Regions from separate parts of the Janthinobacterium sp. SUN176 genome, predicted to be linked through region 2. Evidence: predicted binding sites of a transcription regulator. Region 2 holds the regulator's gene; the other holds the start of a gene.
The links. The regulator NrdR, encoded in region 2, represses ribonucleotide reductase genes. The targets are predictions, from matches to a motif close to CACNANATNTNGTG.

Region 1 (4,184 bases), 3.7 Mb from region 2:
CGGCCGCAGGAATTGCCGGATGCCGAGCTGATGCTGTGCTGCGCCCATTGCGGCGTGTACTACCCGGCCTCGGAAAACGTGCAGGCCAAGGGCCACGACTACTGCAGCCACGCGCACGCCACGCTGTAAGGGGCGGTTCGCAGGCGCGCGTGCGTTGCTCATCCGTATCGTAACGTCCTCCGGCATCCGTCCGGCGTAGCATCTGCAGCAGGCGGTTCGTCGCCGCCATTGCAGAAAGGCGCGCTCACCATGTCCCGTCCCAGCCCCCGTTCCATCCCGCAGACCGTCGCCGGCATGCCGCCGGCGCCGCAACTGAGCGGCAACTCGCTGCCCATGCAGGCGCTGCGCGCACAGATCGGCCGCATCGCCCGCTGCGGCGCGCCGGTGGCCATCCACGGCGAATCGGGCACGGGCAAGGAACTGGCGGCGCGCGCCATCCACGCGCAGGGCGCGCGCGCCAGTTTCCCGTTTATCGCTGTCAACTGTGGCGCCATTCCCGAAGCGCTGATGGAAGCGGAATTCTTCGGCTGCCGCCCGGGCGCCTATACGGGCGCGCTGCACGAGCGCCAGGGCCTGTTCCAGGCGGCCCACGGCGGCAGCTTGCTGCTCGACGAAGTCGACGATCTGCCGCTGTCCATGCAGGTGAAACTGTTGCGCGTGCTGCAAGAGCACCGCGTGCGCAAGCTGGGCGGCAGTACTGACGAAGCCGTCGACGTGCGCATCCTGTGCGCCAGCCAGCATGGCCTGACGCGCGGCGTGGCCGCCGGGACGTTTCGCCAGGACCTGTTTTACCGCCTGAATGTCATCGAGCTGGCGCTGCCGCCGCTGCGCGAACGGCGCGGCGATCTGCAGGTATTATGTGAGGTGATCCTCGCGCGCCTGTCGCCGCACCGGGTCGTGAGCCTGGCGCCGCCGGTGCTGGCGGCCCTGGCCGCATATGCGTTTCCCGGCAATGTGCGCGAACTGGAAAACGTGCTGGAACGGGCGCTGGCCTTTGCCGATGGCGGCGTGATCGCGCTCGACGGGCTGGCCTTGCCCTTCGCGGCGGGCAACGTGCCCTTGCGGGCGGCGCCGGCCATGCCGGCTGTGTCCGAGCGGCAACAGTGTCTGCCCGGCATGGCGGTGTATGGCGTGGCCCCGGTCTTGCCGCTGGACGTGTATTTGCGCCAGGCCGAGCGCGACATGATCATGCTGGCGCTGGTGCAGGCGCGCTACCACCGCGCACGGGCGGCGCGCCAGCTGGGTCTGAGCGTGCGCCAGTTGCGTTACCGCATGCAGAAATTGATGATACAGGAAGCCATACTTGATGAGCGCATGGACGATAGATGAAGACGGCTGGTGCGACGGCGCGCTGCGCTATGACTCCCAATACTACGATGCGCGTCCGGACGGTGCGCAAGTCGACTTGCTGGTGATCCATAACATCAGCTTGCCGGGCGGGCACTTTGGCGGGCCGCATGTGTCGGACTTGTTTACGGGCCGGGTAGATTATAATGCCGATCCTTCTTTCGCCGACCTGCGTGGCTTGCAGGTGTCGGCGCACTTTTTTGTGCGGCGCGATGGTGCGCTGTTGCAATATGTTTCTGCTGATCAACGTGCCTGGCATGCGGGCGCGTCCGCCTTCGAAGGACGCCCGCAGTGCAATGGCTATTCCATCGGTATCGAAATGGAAGGCGCCGACGATGTGCCTTTCCAGCGGCGGCAATACCAAGTCCTGGCGGTGCTGACGGCGGCGCTGGTGGCGCGCTACGGGCTGAGCCAGGTGCGCGGCCACGAGCATATCGCGCCGGGCAGGAAGACGGATCCGGGGCCGTTTTTCGACTGGCATTTTTATCAAGAATGCTGGCTGGAAACCCTGCGTGGGCAAGCTGCGTTAGCGCTTACTTCGCGGGGATTGGGCTTCCCATCCATGCCCTGAAAAGTCAACCGAAATCGTATATGAAAATACAAAAAATTACATTGGCGGATGCCGGAAAACTATTGCATCGCCCTTCGATGGGTACTACAATTAGTGCAGAAGTTGGATGTAAAGACTATATGTAGTGCCATCACAGACGTTTTCAGAATTATTGTCAAAGCTATCCGGATTGCTGATAAGGCACTGGAACTGGCGGTTCATCACCCTTGATCGTGTTTCGCGCCAGCCGGGCAGTGCGGTGTGGCGATATGGATACTGAGCTGTTTTATGCATTATAAATTTACTATTTAGCAACAAATACCTGAAGAAACCCTGACCATCGGGCGTTCTATTCAACAACACACGCGGCAGCAAAACTGCAGGCTGACTTTAGCTGACAACGGGAGCTTCAATGCAATCACCACAAGATATTTCCATCCATCCAACGCCAGTATCGCCAGCGCCAGGCGCGGCCAACAGCGTGGCGAGCACGGGCGCGGCATTGGGCGACTATCGCATCATCCGCCGCAACGGCGCGGTGGTGGCATTTGAGCCTTCGAAGATCGCCATCGCCATGACCAAGGCGTTTTTGGCCGTTAACGGCGGCCAGGGCGCAGCCTCGGCACGCATCCGTGAACTGGTGGAACAACTGACCGACGGCGTCGTCGCTGCGCTGGTGCGCCGCCACCCGGGCGGCGGCACCTTCCATATCGAAGACGTGCAAGACCAGGTGGAACTGTCGCTGATGCGTTCGGGCGAACACGACGTGGCGCGTGCCTACGTGCTGTACCGCGCCAAGCACATGGAAGAGCGCCGCCTGCAGAAGGAAGCGCAAGGCGCCTCGGCGCAAGTTTCCGCGCCACAACTGAACGTGACCGACAACGGCGTGCGCCGCCTGCTGGACATGCAGGAAGTACGCGACCTGATCAACGCCGCCTGCGCCGGCCTGGAAAAGCACGTCGATGCCGACGCCATCCTGGCTGAAACCGTGAAAAACCTGTACGACGGCGTGCCGGTGGAAGAACTGCACAAGTCGGCCATCCTGGCAGCGCGCGCGCTGATGGAAAAAGACCCGGCCTACAGCCAGGTCACGGCCCGCATCTTGCTGCACACGGTGCGCAAGGAAGTGTTCGGCAAGGAAGTGCCGCAAGCGGCCGCTGCCGCCGAGTACCTGACGTATTTCCCGCAATATATCGCCAAGGGCATCGCCGCCGAGCTGCTGAACCCGGTACTCGCCAGCTTCGACCTGGAACGCCTGGCCAAAGCCATCGTGGCCGACCGCGACTTGCAATTCGGCTACATCGGCCTGCAAACCCTGTATGACCGCTACTTCCTGCACATCCAGGACGTGCGCATCGAAATGCCGCAGGCGTTCTACATGCGCGTGGCCATGGGCCTGGCGCTGAACGAGGCGGACCGCGAAGCGCGCGCCATCGAGTTCTACAGCCTGCTGTCCTCGTTCGACTTCATGAGCTCGACCCCGACTCTGTTCAACTCGGGCACCCTGCGCTCGCAGCTGTCGTCGTGCTACCTGAGCACCGTGTCGGATGACCTGGAAGGCATCTACGACGCCATCAAGGACAATGCGCTGCTGGCCAAGTTCGCCGGCGGCCTGGGTAACGACTGGACGCCAGTGCGCGCCCTGGGCGCCCACATCAAGGGCACCAACGGCAAGTCGCAAGGCGTGGTGCCGTTCCTGAAAGTGGTCAACGACACGGCCGTGGCAGTCAACCAGGGCGGCAAGCGCAAGGGCGCCGTCTGCGCCTACCTGGAAACCTGGCACATGGACATCGAGGAATTCCTCGACCTGCGCAAGAACACGGGCGACGACCGCCGCCGCACGCACGACATGAACACGGCAAACTGGATTCCCGACATGTTCATGAAGCGCGTCATGGAAAAAGGCGAATGGACCCTGTTCTCGCCGTCGGACACGCCAGACTTGCACGACAAGGTCGGCAAGGCTTTCGAACAGGCTTACGTGGGCTACGAAGCCAAGGCCGCCGCTGGCGAAATCCGCGTCTTCAAGAAGATCGCCGCGCTGGATCTGTGGCGCAAGATGCTGTCGATGCTGTTTGAAACGGGCCACCCATGGATCACGTTCAAGGACCCTTGCAACATCCGCAGCCCGCAGTCGCACGTCGGCGTCGTCCACAGCTCGAACCTGTGCACGGAAATCACCCTGAACACCAGCAGCGATGAAATCGCCGTCTGCAACCTCGGTTCCGTGAACATGCCGGCGCACATGAAGGAAGGCAAGCTCGATCACGTCAAGCTGGCCAAGACC
Region 2 (4,184 bases):
TCCGCCATCTTGTCAGCCGGTTCCGCCTCGCCATGCAGCAACAGCGCCACGCGCACGCTGGCCACGCGTTTCCAGTGCGTGCGCCGTTGAAAATCGCGCTGGCGCGCAGCCGCGTCCGCCCCCTCCAGCAGCAGCGCCGCATCGTAGGCGTCGAGCGTGCTGGCGTTGACATAGCGGTTCGCCACGCCGTCAGGCGGCGTATCCGTGTCGAGGCCATACAGCACCTGGAAAGCATCGACGCCACGGATGACGGCGTCCGCGCCCCAGCCGTTCGCGCCCCGGTATTTGCAGCGCAGCTCGCCTTCGCCATCGGCGCCCTGCGCCACGTAGAAAATGCTCCAGCCCCGCTGCGCCTCCGTTTGCGCGGCGCCCACGCCGAAGCCGGCGCAATTGAGCACGGAACCGTCGCCGCCCTCTTCCTTGCCGGCGCCGTAATAGCGCAAGGCCAGCACGTCGCTGCCATGCAGGGCGCCGGGCAGCGCGCCGCTGATGCCGTCGCTGTTCTTGCCCAGGCTGCGCGCGTCGAGACCGGCGATATTCGCGCTGTCGTAATCCGCATGGGCGACGGGCGCGGCGCTGCTGTCCCAATTCACATACGCCGTCTGGCGCACGGCGCGGGCGATGGCGTCGAGCGCATAGCGGGCGTTGTCATCCAGGCGAGCGCTGGCGGACTGGTCGCCATAGCTGCCGCTGGCCGCCAGCAGCACGCTACTGGCGGCCAGCATCAACAGCGCACCCAGCGACAGGGCCACCAGCAATTCGACCAGGCTCATGCCACGATGCCCGCCGTTCATGCGCCGCCCCCGCCCAGCTGGAATGCCAGCCTGGGCAGCGACTCGCCTGCCGCATTCACGGCGGGCGAGCCATCGGGCAGCCGGCCGCGCCAGCCCAGCTTGATGACGATGGGCGCCCCCTTGCCGCCGCTGCACGCCCACTGCAAGCCCTGGGCGGCGGCATCCCACGCGGCAAGGTCGCGGCAGATGCGCAGGCGCGCGCCGGGCAAGGCCGCGTGCAGCCCCTGCTTCCATTCGGCGATGTCGAATTGCGCCAGTTCGGCCGCGCCGCAGGCGGCAGCGCCAAGACAGTCCGGCGCGCCACCGCCAGCTTCGGCGCCGTCCGCCGCCGCATATGCCACGTTCAGGTAGGGATTGCCCGCATCGGGGCCATTCATGAGCACGTTGTTCGCGCGCATGCGCTCGGCCATGCCGGCGGCCAGTTGCACGCCCGCCGACAGCAGCGCCGACTCGTGGCGCGCGCGCAGGGCGTTCAATTGCAGGATGCTGGCGCCCAGCAGGCCCAGCGCCAACAGCAGCAGCGACACCAGCACTTCGACGAGGCTGCTGCCATCCGCAGGAAACATAGTGCGACCGTCCTTGCGCATGCGCTACTCCCTTCCGCAGAAAGAGCCGCAGGAACAGGCGGCCCAGCTACAAGATAGGCGCGCGCAAAAACCCGCGTCTGCGCTAGCGCAAACAGAGCGATGATAAGTCGAGAAGAACGGCGTTGGTATTGATCAGACCGCTTGCAAGGCAAGCGCTGGCATGGTGAACACGGGGCGCTGGAGCGGCCCCGCTGACGGCAAAGTGAATGTCCGGGTGAGCGTCAGGGCTTGCGCGCCTGGCCCACTTCAGCGATCGCGTCCTGGAACTCGGCCAGGTCTTCGAAATTCTTGTAGACGGAGGCAAAGCGGATGTAGGCGATCTTGTCCAGGCGCTTGAGTTCCTGCATGACGAGTTCGCCGATATAGCCGGATTCGACTTCGCGCAAGCCGCTGGTGAGCAGCTTTTCCTGGATGGACGCGATGGCCGTATCCACAGAGGCGGCCGCGACGGGACGCTTACGCAAGGCCAGCATCAAACTGCCGCGCAACTTATCCGCAGCGAACTCCGTCCGGCTGCCATTCTTTTTGACGACGGCCGGCATGATAAGTTCAATGCGTTCGTACGTGGTAAAACGCTTGTCGCATTTGCCGCAGCGGCGGCGGCGCCGAATGGCATCCCCTTCCTCCGATACGCGCGTATCGAGAACCTGGGTGTCGCCGTGCTGGCAAAATGGACATTTCATGGGCTGGCTACAACTTTATAGTAATAATTACGGGAAATCGCCGCCCTTGTACAAAGGGCGCCCGAATCACTCCGGGCGCCCTTGGGCACGACTGGAATGTGTCATACAGAATCTTACTCCGTATGACACATTCTGGACAAATAATTATGCTGCGTACACTGGGTGCGCGTCGGCCAGTACTTTCACGGCCGCTTTCACGCGCTCGATGGTGGCGGCGTCATGCGGATTGTCCAGCACGTCGGCGATCAGGTTGCCCACTTCTTCCGCTTGCGCTTCCTTGAAACCGCGCGTCGTCATCGCCGGGCTGCCCAGGCGGATGCCCGAGGTGACGAACGGTTTTTGCGGGTCGTTCGGGATGCCGTTCTTGTTGCAGGTGATGTGCGCGGAACCGAGGATGGCTTCGGCTTCCTTGCCCGTCAGGTTCTTGGCGCGCAGGTCGACCAGCATGACGTGCGATTCGGTGCCGCCGGACACGATGCGCAGGCCGCGCTTGATCAGGGTTTTCGCCAGCACGTCGGCGTTCTTGATCACTTGCTTCTGGTATTCGACGAATTCAGGGCTCAGCGCTTCCTTGAAGGCGACGGCCTTGCCGGCGATCACGTGCATCAGCGGGCCGCCCTGGATACCAGGAAAGATGGCCGAGTTGATGGCTTTTTCGTGTTCGGCCTTCATCAGGATGATGCCGCCGCGCGGGCCGCGCAACGATTTGTGCGTGGTCGAGGTGACGAAGTCGGCGAACGGCACCGGGTTCGGGTACAGGCCGGCGGCGATCAAGCCGGCGTAGTGGGCCATGTCGACCATGAAGTAGGCGCCCACTTCCTTGGCGATCTTGCTGAAGCGTTCGAAGTCGATCTTTTTCGAGAATGCCGACGCGCCGGCGATGATCAGCTTTGGCTTGCGTTCGCGGGCCAGACGTTCCATCGCCTCGTAGTCGATGTCTTCTTCCGCCGTCAAGCCATACGACACGACGTCAAACCATTTGCCGGACATGTTCAGCGGCATGCCGTGGGTCAGGTGACCGCCTTCGGCCAGCGACATACCCATGATCAGGTCGCCTGGTTTCAACATGGCGAAGAACACGCCCTGGTTCGCCTGCGAGCCGGAATTCGGCTGCACGTTTGCGCATTCGGCGCCAAACAGCTGTTTCACGCGGTCGATGGCCAGTTGCTCGGCCACGTCGACGTATTCGCAGCCGCCGTAGTAGCGCTTGCCCGGGTAGCCTTCGGCGTACTTGTTCGTCAGCTGCGAGCCTTGCGCTTCCATTACGGCTGGCGACGTGTAGTTTTCCGACGCGATCAGTTCGATGTGGTCGTGCTGGCGCGTGTTCTCTTTTTGAATGACGGCGAACAATTCAGGATCGACGTTGGCGAGGTTGTGATCTTTTGCAAACATGTAAAAACTCCAAGTATGAGGGTGCTTGTACTGGCAGGTTGGATCGAATGAGGGGAGCCGGCGTTAAGTGAATAACAACATTGGACAGGCAGCCTCTTCGTGCTTTTCCATAGTGGCTACCCAGGCGAACGGCTGATGAAAAATCTCACGTTTCCCGGTGGGTGCCCACCTTTCGCCGGTTTGCCGACCGCCATTCATGGAGATCGCCCGACTTTTCGCCAGTCACGTGAGACGTAATGGAAGTCAAATTGTAAGTTAAGTACCCAAATTGAGCAAGGAATGCAACCGTGCGGCTATAATCGCCGCGCGCCATCGCAGCCCGGGCGCGGCCACAGGCCGCCCCGGGGATGGCCGCGGCTTTTAAGCTGGGCTTAAACCTGGCCATGGCATGTAAGCGTATGTTACGAAGCTTGCCATTGCACACGCCGGATTTACAATGCTGCGGTGCAACTTATATGCAGCTTTTGCATGGCTTTCCAGCAAGCGCCCACAGTCACAAGAAGAAAAATCGCGTAAAATGTTGCTCAATCTCACTACTGGCGCAATAAACATGCCTTCAGTCTTTACCTGGAACGTACGTGTCTACTATGAAGACACCGACGCCGGCGGCATCGTCTATTACGCTAACTACCTGAAATTCTTCGAGCGCGCGCGCACCGAATGGCTGCGCGCCATCGACGTGGGCCAGCAGGAATTGCTGGAACAGCATGACGCGATGTTCGTTGTCA

Region 1: the regulator NrdR is predicted to act here: its motif matches at 2,032-2,045, upstream of O3299_RS16980 (ribonucleoside-diphosphate reductase subunit alpha).

Annotation. Positions count from the first base shown of each region.
Region 1 covers NZ_JAPWIA010000001.1:3,756,491-3,760,674, reverse strand. The annotation lists gene O3299_RS16995 (PP0621 family protein) at 1-129, shown strand, start outside; gene O3299_RS16990 (sigma 54-interacting transcriptional regulator) at 250-1,329, shown strand; gene ampD (1,6-anhydro-N-acetylmuramyl-L-alanine amidase AmpD) at 1,307-1,918, shown strand; gene O3299_RS16980 (ribonucleoside-diphosphate reductase subunit alpha) at 2,310-4,184, shown strand, end outside.
Region 2 covers NZ_JAPWIA010000001.1:69,170-73,353, reverse strand. The annotation lists gene O3299_RS00385 (PilW family protein) at 1-794, opposite strand, end outside; gene pilV (type IV pilus modification protein PilV) at 791-1,360, opposite strand; gene nrdR (transcriptional regulator NrdR) at 1,603-2,064, opposite strand; gene glyA (serine hydroxymethyltransferase) at 2,209-3,456, opposite strand; ZMP/ZTP riboswitch at 3,568-3,692, opposite strand; gene ybgC (tol-pal system-associated acyl-CoA thioesterase) at 4,007-4,184, shown strand, end outside.